Regions from separate parts of the Serinicoccus sp. JS2-9 genome, predicted to be linked through region 2. Evidence: predicted binding sites of a transcription regulator. Region 2 holds the regulator's gene; the other holds the start of a gene.

Region 1 (7,535 bases), 340 kb from region 2:
GGTCGTCAGGACCAGCGTCGCCATGCCTCCGCGGGGCCGGCGCGGCAGCCGCAGCTCGCGCCGGAAGGCCTCCGGATCGGTCGGCACGCCACGCTTCTTCAGCGTCACCTGCTCGACGCCACGCTCCCGGAGCCAGCCGCGCACCGCGCGGGCGTGGAGGGGGAGGACCTCCTGCACGGCATACCAGCGCGCGAACGGGAGGTCGACGCGCGCCGGGGCGCTGACGTAGCCGGAACCGGCGCTGATCTCGGCCCCGGAGACCCGATCGGCGAGAGCGCCGACGAGGTCACCGGCGAGGAGCGCGCCGTCGGGCTCGGCCAGCCACGGTCCGAGACCGGAGGCGTCCTGCAGCGGGGGAGGCTCCACCTCCGGTGGACCCACCTCGTGCCAGGTTGCGCCGTCCGGGCAGGTGCGCCCGACGACGGCGAGACGGTGCCGGCGCTCGCCGGTTCCGGGCAGGCCCCACCAGAGGGTGCACTCGAGCACGTCGCCGTCCAGCGACACCCACTCCGCGAGCGTGCCCGGAGGGATCTCGCGCCGGGGGAAGCCGGGCGCCAGCTTTGCGGCGGTCACGCGGGCCCGCGCGGCGACCTGCTGCACCAGCTCCCACGAGGGCGAGAGGTCCTGGAGCCGGAAGCGTCGCCGGGTGCGACCACCGGCGTCAGCCACGCCCGGAGTCCGGCGCGCCGGGTCGAGGAAGGCTCCGTCCAGCCGGGCACGCAGCATGTGGTCGGCCTCCCCGCCGACCACGCGCGCCGACGGGTGCGCGGCGAGGTTGGCCCGGGCCGCCTCGGCGACGACCGGGTCCCGCTCCACCGCGGTCACCTCCAACCCCGCGTCGGCGAGCGCCAGCGCGTCCAGTCCCAGCCCGCAGCCGAGGTCGGTGACCTGGCGCACCCCGGCGGCGACGAAACGCGCCGCGCGGCGCCGGGAGACCCCGGGCCGCGTGGCCTGCTCCAGGCCGTCCTGGGTCAGCAGCAGCTCGTCGGCCAGCGGCCCGAGGCGGGCCCGGGCGCGGGCCCGCAGCCGGGACTGGGTGAGGGCGGCCGCCACCAGATCCAGGTCGTGCCCCTCCTCGCGCAACCGCGTGGTCAGCGCCAGCGTCCGGCTCTCGTCGTAGTCCGGCAGCCCGCGCAGCAGCTCCGCGCCGGGACCGACCCGAAGGCGGGCCAGCAGATCGGCGGCTGGGTCGGTGCGCATGCCGCCATTGTCGCCGGGGTTAGATTGACGCCATGCCTCGCCTCTTCTCCCGCAAGGTCCACCGGCTCCTGCGGCGCGGTCGACGGTATGCCGTGGCCGCGGCAGGTGCAGCCGTGGCGGGCCAGCTCACGCTGGCGGCCGGGATCACCGCGGCCGACGCGCTGCGCAAGCGGCGGGACCACGTCGACCGCGACGCCCCCGTCGCCGACCCGATGAGCACGAGCGTCGACGGCTCGGAGGTGACGACCTACACCTACGGCGAGTACCTCTACGCCGACATGCTCAGCGCCATCGACGCCGCGGAGGACTACGTCTACCTCGCGTCCTACATCTGGAAGGGCGACGAGGTCGGGCAAGCCTTCAAGGACGCGGTGGTGCGGGCTGCCGAGCGGGGGGTGCTGGTCTGCCTCGTCTTCGACGGCTTCGCCAACTTGGTGGTGCCGCGAGAGTTCTACGACTTCCCCGAGGGGGTGCACCTGCTGCGCTTCCCGGTCCTGCGCACCAGCCTGCCGATCATCGACATCCGCGCCACCGGCCGTGACCATCGCAAGATCCTCGTGGTCGACGGCACCGTCGGCTTCGTCGGCGGCTACAACATCGGGTCGCTGTATGCCACGAGCTGGCGGGACACCCACGTCCGGGTGGTCGGGCGCAGCGTGTGGGAGCTGCAGAACGCCTTCGTCGACTTCTGGAACCGGCACCGGGGCAAGCACCGTCCGGCGCTGCCGGACAGTGGCACGACCGACTGGCAGGTCAGCATCCAGGCGATGCGCAACGAGCCCAGCCGGGTCGTCTACCCCGTCCGTGCGCTCTACCTCGAGGCGATCGACCGCGCGGTGCACCGGATCTGGATCACCCAGGGTTACTTCATACCGGACCGGGAGATCCTGCACGGGCTGCTCACCGCAGCGGCACGCGGGGTGGACGTCCGCGTGGTCATGCCGGAGCGCTCCAACCACGTCCTCGCGGACGTGGTGGCGCAGTCCTACTACGAGAAGCTGCTCGAGGGCGGGGTGCGGCTCTTCCTCTACCACGACGTCATGGTGCACGCGAAGACGATGACCGTGGACGGGCGGTGGGCGACGATCGGCACCGCCAACATCGACCGGCTGTCGCTGCAGGGCAACTACGAGATCAACCTCGAGGTCGTCGACGAGCAGCAGGCGGAGCACATGGAGCAGATCTTCCGCACCGATCTCGAGCACTGCCACGAGCTGACCCTGGAGGATTGGCAGACGCGCGGCGCGCACAAGCGGCTGGTGGAGCGCATCCTCCAGCCTCTGCAGGTCATGCTCTAGGCCGCGCACGGCGCGGCCGGTCCGTGCAGAACATGCGTCCGGTGCGGGCCGAAGGGGCGGAGCCCCCCGACGGTGCGGGTGGTCGCCTCGGCCGGAGGCCGGTGGGGGGTGGTTGGGGGGCGGAGCCCCCCGACGGTGCGGGTGGTCGCCTCGGCCGGAGGCCGGTGGGGGGTAATTGGGGGGCGGAGCCCCCCGACGGTGCGGGTGGTCGCCTCGGCCGGAGGCCGGTGGGGGGTGGTTGGGGGGCGGAGCCCCCCGACGGTGTTGGCACTCGGCTTGACCGAGTGCTAAGTGCGTGCCTAGATTCGACCTAGCACTCTCGGCACGCAAGTGCCAGCCGCGAGCGCCGACCGATCCCCGCGACGGCGGTGGGCGTCCGCGGAGGGAGTGGGTACCACGCACCAACGACCACCCCGGCCGGCGTCCCGCCGGTCGACCCACGAAGGGAAGGTAACCGTGTCGGTTTCCATCAAGCCGCTCGAGGACCGCATCGTCGTCAAGGCCGTCGAGGCCGAGCAGACCACCGCCTCCGGTCTGGTCATCCCGGACACCGCCAAGGAGAAGCCCCAGGAGGGCGAGGTCCTGGCGGTCGGCCCGGGCCGGATCGACGACAGCGGCAACCGCGTCCCCATGGACGTCTCCGTCGGCGACAAGGTCATCTACAGCAAGTACGGCGGCACCGAGGTGAAGTACTCGGGCGAGGAGTACCTCATCCTCTCGGCCCGCGACGTGCTGGCGATCGTCGGCTGACGCACCTGCATCACCCCGTCGGCCGAGCCGACGGGACCCAGGCTCGCCCCGGCCGCCACTCCCGGCGACCGGGGCGCGCCCGCGCGGCGACCGCCTGACCCGCGCTCACGACATACCTGTTTGAAAGGAGCTGACCGCCTGTGGCGAAGCAGCTGGAGTTCAACGACAGCGCCCGCAAGGCGCTGGAGCGGGGCGTGGACGCCCTCGCGAACGCCGTCAAGGTGACGCTGGGCCCGAAGGGCCGCAACGTCGTCCTCGACAAGAAGTGGGGCGCCCCCACGATCACCAACGACGGCGTGACCATCGCGCGTGAGGTCGAGCTAGAGGACCCCTACGAGAACCTCGGGGCCCAGCTGGCCAAGGAGGTCGCGACCAAGACCAACGACATCGCCGGTGACGGCACCACCACCGCGACGGTCCTGGCCCAGGCCATGGTCAAGGAGGGTCTGCGCAACGTCGCCGCGGGCGCCGCCCCGTCGGGGCTCAAGCGCGGCATCGACCAGGCCGTCTCGGCCATCAACGACCGGCTCCTCGAGACCGCTCGCGAGCTCGAGGGCCGCGACGAGATCGCTCAGGTGGCCGCGCTGTCGGCGCAGGACACCACCATCGGCGAGCTCATCGCCGACGCCTTCGACAAGGTCGGCAAGGACGGCGTCATCACGGTCGAGGAGTCCTCCACGACCGCGATGGAGCTGGAGTTCACCGAGGGTATGCAGTTCGACAAGGGCTACCTCTCGCCGTACTTCGTCACCGACCAGGACCGGATGGAGGCCGTCCTCGAGGACGCCTACGTCCTGCTCGTGCAGGGCAAGATCTCCAAGGTCTCCGACCTGCTGCCGATCCTGGAGAAGGTCGTCGGCCAGAGCAAGCCGCTGCTCATCATCGCCGAGGACGTCGAGGCCGAGGCGCTGTCGACCCTCGTGGTCAACAAGATCCGTGGCGCCTTCAACGCGGTCGCCGTCAAGGCCCCCGGCTTCGGGGACCGGCGCAAGGCGATGCTGCAGGACATGGCGATCCTCACCGGCGGCCAGGTCGTCGCCGAGGAGGTCGGCCTGTCGCTGGAGTCGGTCGGCCTCGAGGTGCTCGGCCAGGCCCGGCGCGTCGTGTCCACGAAGGACACCACCACCCTCGTCGAGGGCACGGGTGAGGCCCAGGCCGTGAGCGACCGCGTGGCCCAGCTCCAGGCGGAGGCGGCCGCGACCGACTCCGACTGGGACCGCGAGAAGCTGCAGGAGCGGATCGCCAAGCTGGCCGGCGGCGTGTGCGTCATCAAGGTCGGCGCCCACACCGAGGTCGAGCTCAAGGAGAAGAAGCACCGCATCGAGGACGCCGTCTCCGCCACGCGCGCCGCGATCGAGGAGGGCATCGTCGCCGGTGGCGGCTCGGCCCTCGTCCACGCGGCTCCCGCCGCGGAGGAGCTGGGTCTGTCGGGCGACGAGGCCGTCGGTGCCGCGATCGTCCGCAAGGCCGCGGTCGAGCCACTGCGCTGGATCGCGGAGAACGCCGGGCTCCAGGGCTACGTCGCCACGACCAAGGTCGGTGAGCTCGCGTCGGGCCAGGGCCTGAACGCCAGCACCGGCGAGTACGGCGACCTCTTCGCGGCCGGCGTCATCGACCCGGTCAAGGTCACCCGCTCGGCGCTGCGCAACGCCGCCTCGATCGCCTCCATGGTGCTCACGACCGACACCCTGGTCGTCGAGAAGCCGGAGGACGAGGACGAGTCGGGTCACGGGCACAGCCACTGAGGCAGCCCCGCCCACGACGAGGCCCCGGCAGGATCTCCTGCCGGGGCCTCGTCATCCGTGGGACGGAGGGATGAAGGTCGCTGTCGTCGCGGCTGCTCGCTGCGGACGGCGGTCAGCGGGTCGGGTGGCGCCGGGCGGCGTCGACCGCGTCGTAGTGCGCGGCGCGCTCCTCCTCGGTCATCCCGCCCCAGACGCCGTAGGGTTCGCGGACGGCGAGGGCATGGGTGCGGCACTGCTCCAGCACCGGGCAGCTGGCGCAGACCTGCTTGGCGCGCTCGTCACGGCGGCGACGGGCCGGGCCACGCTCGCCCTCGGGATGGAAGAAGACCTCGGGGCTGGTGGTGCGGCAGGCGCCGGCGAACTGCCACTCCCACAGATCTGCCACGGGGCCCGGCTGCTGGGCGGTCTCGGCCACGGTCGGGTGCTCCTCTCAGGGGGCGGGGACTCGTCGCCGTCCTGAGTACCCCCTACGGGCCCTGGGTCAGGAACGAACTGAGTGTGACGCGTGTCTCGTCTGCGTCACAGACTACTTTGTGCCACACCTCAGCGGGAAGGGGTGGGGGGACCGAGGGCCGGCAGAGGGGGCCGGGACGCCTAGAATCGAGACATGACCCGCGGCGACTCCTTCGGCCTTCCCGACGACTTCGCCCGGATGGGGCTGACCTACGACGACGTCCTGCTGCTGCCGGGGGAGACGGACCTCACGCCGGACGAGATCGACACCCGGAGCCGCCTGACCCGGGAGATCTCATTGCGCCTCCCGCTGGTGTCCGCCGCCATGGACACGGTGACCGAGGCCAGGATGGCGATCGCGATGGCGCGCCAGGGGGGCATCGGCATCCTGCACCGCAACCTCTCGATCGAGGACCAGGCCTACCAGGTCGACCTCGTCAAGCGCACCCAGACCGGCCGCATCACCAACCCGGTCACGATCGGCCCGGACGCGACGCTCGAGGAGCTGGACCACCTCTGCGGCCAGTACCGCGTCTCGGGGCTCCCCGTCGTCGACCCCGAGCGCCGGCTCCTCGGCATCTGCACCAACAGGGACCTGCGGTTCACTCCCGTGGCGGAGTGGGACCGCACCTACGTCCGTGACGTCATGACGCCGATGCCGCTGGTCACCGCGAAGGCGGACGTCAGCCGCGAGGAGGCGAACTCCATCCTGCGGGCGCACAAGCGCGAGCGGCTGCCGCTCGTCGACGACGAGGGCCGTCTCGAGGGCCTCATCACCGTCAAGGACTTCGTCAAGAGCGAGCAGTTCCCGGACGCGTCCAAGGACGGCCACGGCCGCCTCCTCGTGGGAGCCGCGATCGGCTACTTCGGCGACTCGTGGGAGCGGGCGACGACGCTCGTCGACGCCGGGGTCGACGTCCTCGTCGCCGACACCGCGCACGGTCACGTCCGCATGCTCATCGAGATGGTGCAGCGGCTCAAGACCGACCCGGCCACGCGGCACGTGCAGGTCGTCGGAGGCAACATCGCCACCGGCGCCGGCGCCCGGGCCTTCGTCGAGGCCGGGGCGGACGCGGTCAAGGTCGGGGTCGGCCCCGGCGCCATCTGCACCACCCGGGTCGTGACGGGCGTGGGCGTGCCGCAGCTCTCCGCCGTCCACGCGGCGGCCGAGGTGGCGCGGCAGGCCGACGTGCCCGTCATCGCCGACGGTGGGATGAAGTACTCCGGCGACATCGCCAAAGCGCTCGTCGCGGGTGCCGAGTCGGTCATGATGGGCTCGATGCTCGCCGGGTGCGAGGAGAGCCCGGGGGAGCTCATCTTCGTCAACGGCAAGCAGTTCAAGAGCTATCGGGGTATGGGGTCGCTCGGCGCGATGAGCAGCCGGGGCAAGCGGTCCTTCTCCAAGGACCGCTACTTCCAGGCCGAGGTCGCCAGCGACGACCAGCTGGTGCCCGAAGGCGTCGAGGGCAAGGTGGCCTACCGCGGTGCCGCGAGCGCGGTCGTGCACCAGATGGCGGGCGGCCTGCGGCAGGCGATGTTCTACGTCGGCGCGCGCACGGTGCCCGAGCTGCAGGCGCAGGGTCGCTTCGTCCGGATCACCCAGGCCAGCCTGCAGGAGTCGCACCCGCACGACATCGAGATGACGGCCCAGGCTCCCAACTACGGCTGACCGTTGACGCTGACCGTCGATGTCGACCACGGGAATCGTCGCCATGGCGACGATTCCCGTGGTCGAATTCGGGGGAGGGGCCGGGATGTCCGGCCGGGACGGGCCGTGGCGGCAGGTAGCCTGACCCGGTGAGCGAGATCGAGATCGGACGCGGAAAACGGGGCCGCCGGGCCTACTCCTTCGACGACGTCGCGGTCGTCCCTTCCCGGCGGACGCGCGACCCCGAGGACGTGTCGCTGGCCTGGCAGATCGACGCCTACCACTTCGACCTCCCCGTCATCGGGGCGCCGATGGACTCGGTCGTCTCGCCCGAGACCGCGATCGCCCTCGGCCGGCTGGGGGGCCTCGGCGTGCTCGACCTCGAGGGGCTCTGGACCCGCTACGAGGACCCCACCGACGCGCTGGCCCAGATCGCCGGGC
Region 2 (7,535 bases):
GCACGAGGTGGTCGACGAGGATGCCGAGCCGGGAGTCGCGGGTCGGGCCGAAGCTCCGGATCTCGGCCGACAGGTCGTCGACGCCGTTCAGCATCTCGACCACCACGCCCTCCACCCGCAGGTCGTCTCCCCAGACCTTCTCCACCAGCTCCGCGTCGTGCTTGCCCTCGACCCAGATCCGGGAGCCGGTCGCGGTGCGGGCGGGCTGGTCGTGGACCCGCACCGATCCGCTCGCGGTCCGGGAGGCGGCCTGACGGTGCTCCGCCAGCCGGGCGGCCTGCTCCCGGTCGGTGGGCGGCGTGAGGATCACGGGCTTGCCGTCGAGCAGGAAACCGGGCCCGAGCGGGAAGCCCTTGCGCCGCCCGCGCCGGTCCTCCAGGTGCACCACCCGCATACCCCCCGCCTTCTCGACGGCCACGACCGCGCCGCACCAGCCGGAGTCGACGTCCTCGACCACGAGGCCGAGCTCGGCGGCGACCTCCGTGGCCCGGCCGCGCTTCGGGGCGCGCCAGTCGGTGGCCAGAACATCCGTGCCGTAGCCGTAGCGATCGTTCACAACCGTCGACCGTAACGCCTGTGACAGGAGTGCCGTGTGAGGCTCGCCCAGTGCACCGAGCGCGCGTTCGTCACGCACCGAGCGCGCGTTCGTCACGTCACGACGCGACGAACGCGCGTCCGGTGCGCGACGAACGCGCGTCCGGTGCGGGAGGGGTCAGACGGTGCGGGGGCGGGTCATGTCGAGCGGCACCACCCAGGCGTCGAACTCCTCGGCGGTCAGGTGGCCGCTCTCCAGGGCCGCCTCGCGCAGCGTCTGGCCGCTCTTGTGCGCCGCCTTGGCGATCGCCGCTGCCTTGTCGTAGCCGATGTGCGGGTTGAGCGCGGTGACCTGCATGAGGTTGCTGGCGAGGTTGGCCTGGATCCGCTCGGTGTGCGGCTCGATCCCCTGGGCGCAGCCGGTGTCGAAGGCGAGGCAGGCGTCCGAGATGAGCCGGATGCTCTCCAGCACGGCGTGCACCATGACCGGCTTGAAGACGTTGAGCTGGAAGTTGCCCTGGCTGCCGGCGAAGGCGACGGTCGCGTCGTTGCCGAAGACCCGGGTCGCGACCATGGTCATCGCCTCGGACTGGGTGGGGTTGACCTTGCCGGGCATGATCGAGCTGCCCGGCTCGTTCTCCGGGATGGTCAGCTCGCCGATCCCGTTGCGCGGCCCGGAGGCCAGCCACCGGACGTCGTTGGCCATCTTCATGAGCGCGCCCGCGAGCGTCCGCAGCGCAGCGGAGGTCTGCACCAGCGCGTCATGGGCCGACAGCGCGGCGAACTTGTCCTCCGCGCTGCGCAGCTCCAGCCCGGCCTCCTCGCCCATCTTGCGCGCCGCGAGCGCCCCGAAGTCCGGGTGCGCGTTGAGTCCCGTGCCGACCGCTGTCCCGCCGATCGCGAGCTCACGCAGCCCCTCACCCGCGTGCCGCACCTCCCCGAGCGCGTAGTCGAGCTGCGCCACCCAGCCGCCGATCTCCTGACCCAGCGTGATCGGGGTGGCGTCCTGCAGGTGGGTGCGCCCGACCTTGACGACGTCGGAGAACTCCTCCGCCTTGCCGGCGAGGGTGTCGCGCAGCGTGGTCACCGCGCCCTCCAGCCGGTCGCGCAGCTCCAGCAGCACCGCGATGTGCATCGCTGTCGGGAAGGTGTCGTTGCTGCTCTGCCCCCGGTTGACGTGGTCGTTGGGGTGCACCGGCGTCTTGCTCCCCATCTCCCCGCCGGCCAGCTCGATGGCGCGGTTGGAGATGACCTCGTTGGAGTTCATGTTGCTCTGGGTGCCGGACCCGGTCTGGAAGACGACGAGCGGGAAGTGGTCGTCGAGGTCTCCGGCGATGACCTCGTCCGCCGCGCGCACCACGAGGTCGGCGACGTCCGTGGGCAGTTCACCGAGCTCGGCGTTGGCCTGCGCGGCGCCCTTCTTGAGGATGCCCAGCGCCTGGATGACCGGCCGCCCCCACACGAAGGTGTCCTGCCCGATCGGGAAGTTGTGGATGCTGCGCTGCGTCTGCGCGCCCCAGTAGCGGTCGGAGGGAACCTCCACCTGGCCCATGCTGTCGGTCTCGATGCGCGGCTCGCTCATGGCGCACATCGTATGCCGTCGAGCCCGCCCGCCACCGCCGTCCCGCGGGATCCGTCCCCGACGCTCGCGCTCGCGTAGACTGGCACTCCATACCCGTGAGTGCCAGTGACGCCGGAGGGAGGCGACCGTGAGCGAGGACCGCAGGCTCGAGGTGCTGCGCGCCATCGTGCAGGACTACGTACGGACCTCCGAGCCGGTCGGCTCCAAGACCCTCCTCGAGCGGCACCAGCTCGGGGTCTCCGCCGCGACCGTGCGCAACGACATGGCGGTCCTCGAGGAGGAGGGCCTCATCAGCGCGCCGCACACGAGCGCCGGGCGGGTGCCGACGGACGCGGGCTACCGCCTCTTCGTCGACCGGCTGCAGCAGATCAAGCCGATGAGCCGGGCCGAGCGCACGGCGATCGCCCGCTTCCTGGACGGCGCGGTCGACCTCGACGACGTCGTCACGCGGACCACGCGCCTGCTGTCCAGCCTGACCCAGCAGGTCGCGGTGATGCAGTATCCCAGCCTGTCCCGCTCCACCGTCCGGCACGTCGAGCTGGTCCCGGTCGGCGGCACCCGGCTCATGATCGTGCTCATCGTCAACACCGGGCGCGTCGAGCAGCGCGTCGTCGACGTGGCTCGCGACCTCACCCTCGAGCCCGACGTCGTCGCCCACCTGCGGGCGCTGGTCAACGAGCTCGCGGTGGGGGAGCGGCTCTCGACGATCGCCGCCGGCCTGGCCGCCCTCGGCGACCGCGTCGCCCCGGGTGACCGCGCGTTGGCGGAGATCGTCGTCGACGCCCTGGCGGACGCGGCCGACGAGCGCACCGAGGAGCGGATCGCGCTGGCCGGGACGGCCAACCTGGCCCGCGTCGGCACCGACTTCCCGACGTCCCTGTCGCAGGTGCTGGAGGCGCTGGAGGAGCACGTCGTGCTGCTGCGGCTCATGGGCAGCATGGCCACCCTCGACGGCGAGGCGGTCGCGGTCGCCATCGGGGCCGAGAACCCCTACGAGCCGCTGCGCACCACGTCGGTCGTCGCCACGACCTACGGCACCGCGGGCGGGCTCGGCGTCGTAGGGCCGACCCGCATGGACTACCCCCAGGCCATGGCCACCGTCCGCGCCGTGGCCCACTATGTCGCGGAGATCCTGGACGGGTGAGCCACCTCACGGCATACCCGGGCCCCTCCCGCCGTTGACCGAACCAAGAACTGACCGGACGCACGCCCACGACCCTCAAGGACGCGCACACACGTGAACGACTACTACGCCGATCTCGGAGTCTCCCGCGAGGCCACCCCCGAGGAGATCAAGAAGGCCTATCGCAAGAAGGCCCGCCAGCTGCACCCCGACGTCAACCCCGGCCCCGACGCCGAAGCGGAGTTCAAGCGGGTCAGCCAGGCCTACGACGTGCTGGGCGACCAGACCAAGCGCGCGTCCTACGACCGCGGTCAGGACCCCTACGGCGGGGCGACCGGCGGCTTCGGGCAGGGCTTCACCTTCAGCGACATCATGGACGCCTTCTTCGGCGGGACCGCGGCGGGCGCCCGGGGGCCGCGCTCGCGCGTGCAGCGGGGCCACGACGCGCTCGTGCAGCTCGACATCGACCTGCGCACCGCCGTCTTCGGCGGCGAGGAGACGCTGCAGATCGACACCGCGGTGGTCTGCACGACGTGCTCGGGCGCGGGCGCGCAGCCGGGTAGCGGCACCCGCACCTGCGAGGTATGCAGCGGTCGCGGGGAGGTGCAGCAGGTCCAGCGCTCCTTCCTCGGCCAGGTGATGACCTCGCGTCCGTGCCAGGCGTGCCGGGGTTACGGCGACGTCATCGAGCACCCGTGCTTCGACTGCTCCGGCGAGGGGCGCGTGCGCACCCGGCGTGATCTCACGCTCAAGGTCCCCGGCGGCGTCGACTCCGGCACCCGCATCGCGCTCGGCGGCGAGGGCGAGGTCGGCCCCTTTGGCGGGGAGCCTGGCGACCTCTACGTCGAGATCGCGGTCGAGGCCGACGACACGTACCAGCGGCGTGGCGACGACCTGCACTGCACCCTCGAGGTGCCGATGACGGCCGCCGCCCTCGGGGCCACCCTGCCGGTGGAGACGCTGGACGGGCCGATCGAGGTCGACCTGCGCTCCGGCACCCAGCCGGCCGAGACGATCACCCTGGACGGCAAGGGCGTCACCCACCTGCGCGGTCAGGGCCGCGGCGACCTGGTGGTCCACCTGGACGTCAAGGTCCCGACCAAGCTCACCGACGAGCAGCGCGGTCTGCTCGCCCAGCTGGCTGAGAGCCGGGGGGAGTCCCGCCCGACCGGCCGGATGGGCAGCAGCTCCGGCGGCCGCAAACACAGCCTGTGGGACGCCTTGCGTGGCCGGTGACCGTTGACGGCGCCGCTCTTCCTCGTCGACGCGGCGACCCTGGCGCAGGAGGCTGACCGCCTCGTCCTCGACGGACCGGAGGGCCGGCACGCGGCGACCGTGCAGCGGATCGGGCCAGGCGAGGAGGTCCTCGTCGCCGACGGGGCGGGGGCAGGGGCCACCTGCCGGGTCCTTGCCGCGCGACCCGGCGAGCTCGAGCTCGAGGTGCTGCGGCGGCACACGGCGCCCGCGCCCGACCCGCGGCTCGTGCTCGTGCAGGCCCTCGCCAAGGGCGACCGCGACCTGCAGGCGATCGAGGCGGCGACCGAGCTCGATGTCGACGAGGTCGTGCCCTGGCAGGCTGATCGCAGCGTCGTGCGCTGGCGCGGCGAGCGGGGGGCCAAGGCGCTGCGCAAGTGGGAGCAGACGGTGCTCGCGGCGACCAAGCAGTCCCGACGCCTGCGCCTCCCGGGCGTGGGGGCGCCGGTCGACCGGGGGTCGCTGGTGGCGCGCGTCTCGGCCCCGACCTCGACGCTGACCCTCGTGCTCCACGAGGAGGCGACCGAGGCGCTCGCCGACGTGGCCCTTCCCGAGACCGGCGAGGTGCTGCTCGTCGTCGGCCCCGAGGGCGGCATCGCAGGCGACGAGCTCGATGATCTCCTCGCCGCGGGTGCGCGCCCCGTGCGCCTGGGCCGGACGGTCCTGCGCACCTCGACGGCCGGCCCGGCGGCGCTCGCGGTGCTGCAGTCCCGGCAGCGGTGGCGATGACGACCAGCCGGCCGGGGTCGAGAACGCTGCGGCGCCGGCGCCGGCGCCATCCGAGCGACCCCGCGGGCCCCGACGCCTCGCCGCTCGGTCTCTTCAGCCCGGGCATCCGGTCGGCCTCCGTCGGCGCCACCGCCCTCATCGCGATGTTCGCGCTCGAATACATCGCGGTCGGCGCGGCGATGCCCACGGTGGCGGAGGCGCTCTCCGGCTACCACCTCTACAACATGGCCTTCGGCGCGACCGTCGCCGCGAGCGTGGTCGGCATGATCGTCGGCGGCTGGTGGTCCGACCGCAGTGGCCCTCGGACGGTCGTCGTCACCGGTGCGCTGCTCTTCGCGGGCAGCCTGCTGGTCGCGGGCCTCGCCCCGACGATGGAGATCTTCGTCGCGGGGCGGGCCGGGCAGGGCCTCGGGTCGGGACTGGCCTCGGTCGCCATCTACGTCGTCATCGCCCAGCGGGTGCCGGACGACCTGCGCCCCGCGGTCTTCTCCCTGCTCGCGGCCGCCTGGGTGCTGCCCGGGCTGGCCGGACCCCTGCTCACCGGGGTCCTCGTCGAGCATCTCTCCTGGCGGTGGGTCTTCCTCGGCGTGGCGCCCGCCGTCCTGCTCGCCCTGGCGGTCCTGCGGCCTGCGTTGCGCTCCACGCGACGCCCCGAGGGTGGCTCGGGGGCCCACCTGCGGCCCGCAATCATCCTGTGGGCCGTCGCGGCGGCGCTGAGCGTCGGGGTGCTCAACCTGGCCGGCGACAGCGTCGCCGGCGTCGAGTGGCTCGTCGGGGGCATGGCGCTGCTGGTCCTGCTCATCGCGAGCCTGCGGCTGCTGCCCCGCGGCACCCTCGCGCTGGGGCGGGGCCTGCCCTCGGTCATCGGGGTGCGGGGCGCGCTCGGGGGCTCCTTCCTCGCCGCCGAGGCCTATCTCCCGCTGCTGCTGCGCGACGAGCACGGCTACGGGCCCGCGCAGGCCGGCGGCGTGCTCGCCGTCGCCTCGGTCACCTGGGCGCTGGGGTCCTGGTGGCAGGGGCGGCTGCCCGCCGCCACCGATCGCTACCGCGTCATGCTCGGCGGCGTGCTCTGGTATGCCGTGCTGACCGGCCTGCTCGTCCTGGCGGTGCTGCTGTCCTGGCCCGGGTGGGTGCTCATCGTCGGCTACGGGCTGGCCACCCTGGGGGTCGGTGTCGCCTACCCGACCACCTCGCTGCTGACGATGCGGCTCTCGCCCGAGGCGGAGATCGGGCGCAACTCCAGCGCGCTGCAGGTCGGTGAGGCGTTGACCGGGGCCTTCGCCCTGGCGATCACGGGGGTCGTCTTCGGGCTCTTCTATGCCACCGCCCCGCACAGCGCCTTCGTCGGCACGATGGTCGTCGCCCTCGTCGTGGGGGTGCTCTCGGTCGTGAGCGCCAGCCGGGCCCGGCCCGCGGGGAAACCGGCTGGCCCTGTCGGATCCGGCGTCTAGACTGGAACGGACATGAGCCAGACCGACAGCAGCACGTCCCGACCCCGCCCCACCCATACCGTCGTCATCCCCGACGACGTGCCGATGGTGACCCTCCTCGGCCCGCGCGACGAGTTGCTGCGCACCGTCGAGCGCGCCTTCCCCAAGGTCGACGTGCACGTGCGCGGCAACGAGTTCCGGCTCACCGGTGACTCCGGCGAGCTCGCCCTGGTCGAGCGGCTCGTCGACGAGCTGCTGGCGATCGTCGGCCGGGGGCAGCCCTTGAACCGCGATGCCGTCGAGCGCAGCATCGGGATGCTGCGCACCGCCACGAGCGACCGGCCGGCCGACGTGCTGACGATGAACATCGTGTCCAACCGCGGCAAGACGATCCGGCCCAAGACGCTCAACCAGAAGCACTACGTCGACGCCATCGACCACCACACGATCGTCTTCGGCCTCGGCCCCGCGGGCACGGGCAAGACCTACCTGGCCATGGCGAAGGCGGTCGCCGCCCTGCAGGCCAAGCAGGTCAACCGGATCATCCTCACCCGACCCGCCGTCGAGGCCGGCGAACGTCTGGGCTTCCTGCCCGGCACGCTGACCGACAAGATCGACCCCTACCTGCGGCCGCTCTACGACGCGCTGCACGACATGGTCGACAGCGAGTCGATGTCCAAGCTCATGGCCGCCGGCACGATCGAGGTGGCCCCGTTGGCCTACATGCGCGGGCGATCGCTCAACGACGCCTTCGTCATCCTCGACGAGGCGCAGAACACCTCGCCCGAGCAGATGAAGATGTTCCTCACCCGGCTCGGCTTCGGCTCCAAGATGGTGGTCACCGGAGACACCACCCAGGTCGACCTGCCCGGCGGCACGAAGT

Evidence for each region. Region 2 encodes HrcA, which represses chaperone genes, less so after heat shock. Its sites were predicted from a motif close to TTNGCACTCGNNNNNNNCGAGTGCNAA; they were not measured.
Region 1: a site for HrcA is predicted at 2,763-2,789, ahead of groES (co-chaperone GroES). Genes of this name have one in related genera too.

Annotation. Positions count from the first base shown of each region.
Region 1 covers NZ_CM180091.1:3,216,532-3,224,066, reverse strand. Annotated here, with positions in the region: gene AC5PYY_RS15600 (THUMP-like domain-containing protein) at 1-1,200, opposite strand, end outside; gene AC5PYY_RS15595 (phospholipase D-like domain-containing protein) at 1,233-2,498, shown strand; gene groES (co-chaperone GroES) at 2,955-3,248, shown strand; gene groL (chaperonin GroEL) at 3,389-4,993, shown strand; gene AC5PYY_RS15580 (WhiB family transcriptional regulator) at 5,106-5,408, opposite strand; gene guaB (IMP dehydrogenase) at 5,601-7,115, shown strand; gene AC5PYY_RS15570 (GuaB3 family IMP dehydrogenase-related protein) at 7,244-7,535, shown strand, end outside.
Region 2 covers NZ_CM180091.1:2,871,695-2,879,229, reverse strand. Annotated here, with positions in the region: gene AC5PYY_RS13920 (DUF3097 domain-containing protein) at 1-556, opposite strand, end outside; gene fumC (class II fumarate hydratase) at 713-2,116, opposite strand; gene hrcA (heat-inducible transcriptional repressor HrcA) at 2,244-3,260, shown strand; gene dnaJ (molecular chaperone DnaJ) at 3,354-4,475, shown strand; gene AC5PYY_RS13900 (16S rRNA (uracil(1498)-N(3))-methyltransferase) at 4,479-5,222, shown strand; gene AC5PYY_RS13895 (MFS transporter) at 5,219-6,673, shown strand; gene AC5PYY_RS13890 (PhoH family protein) at 6,686-7,535, shown strand, end outside.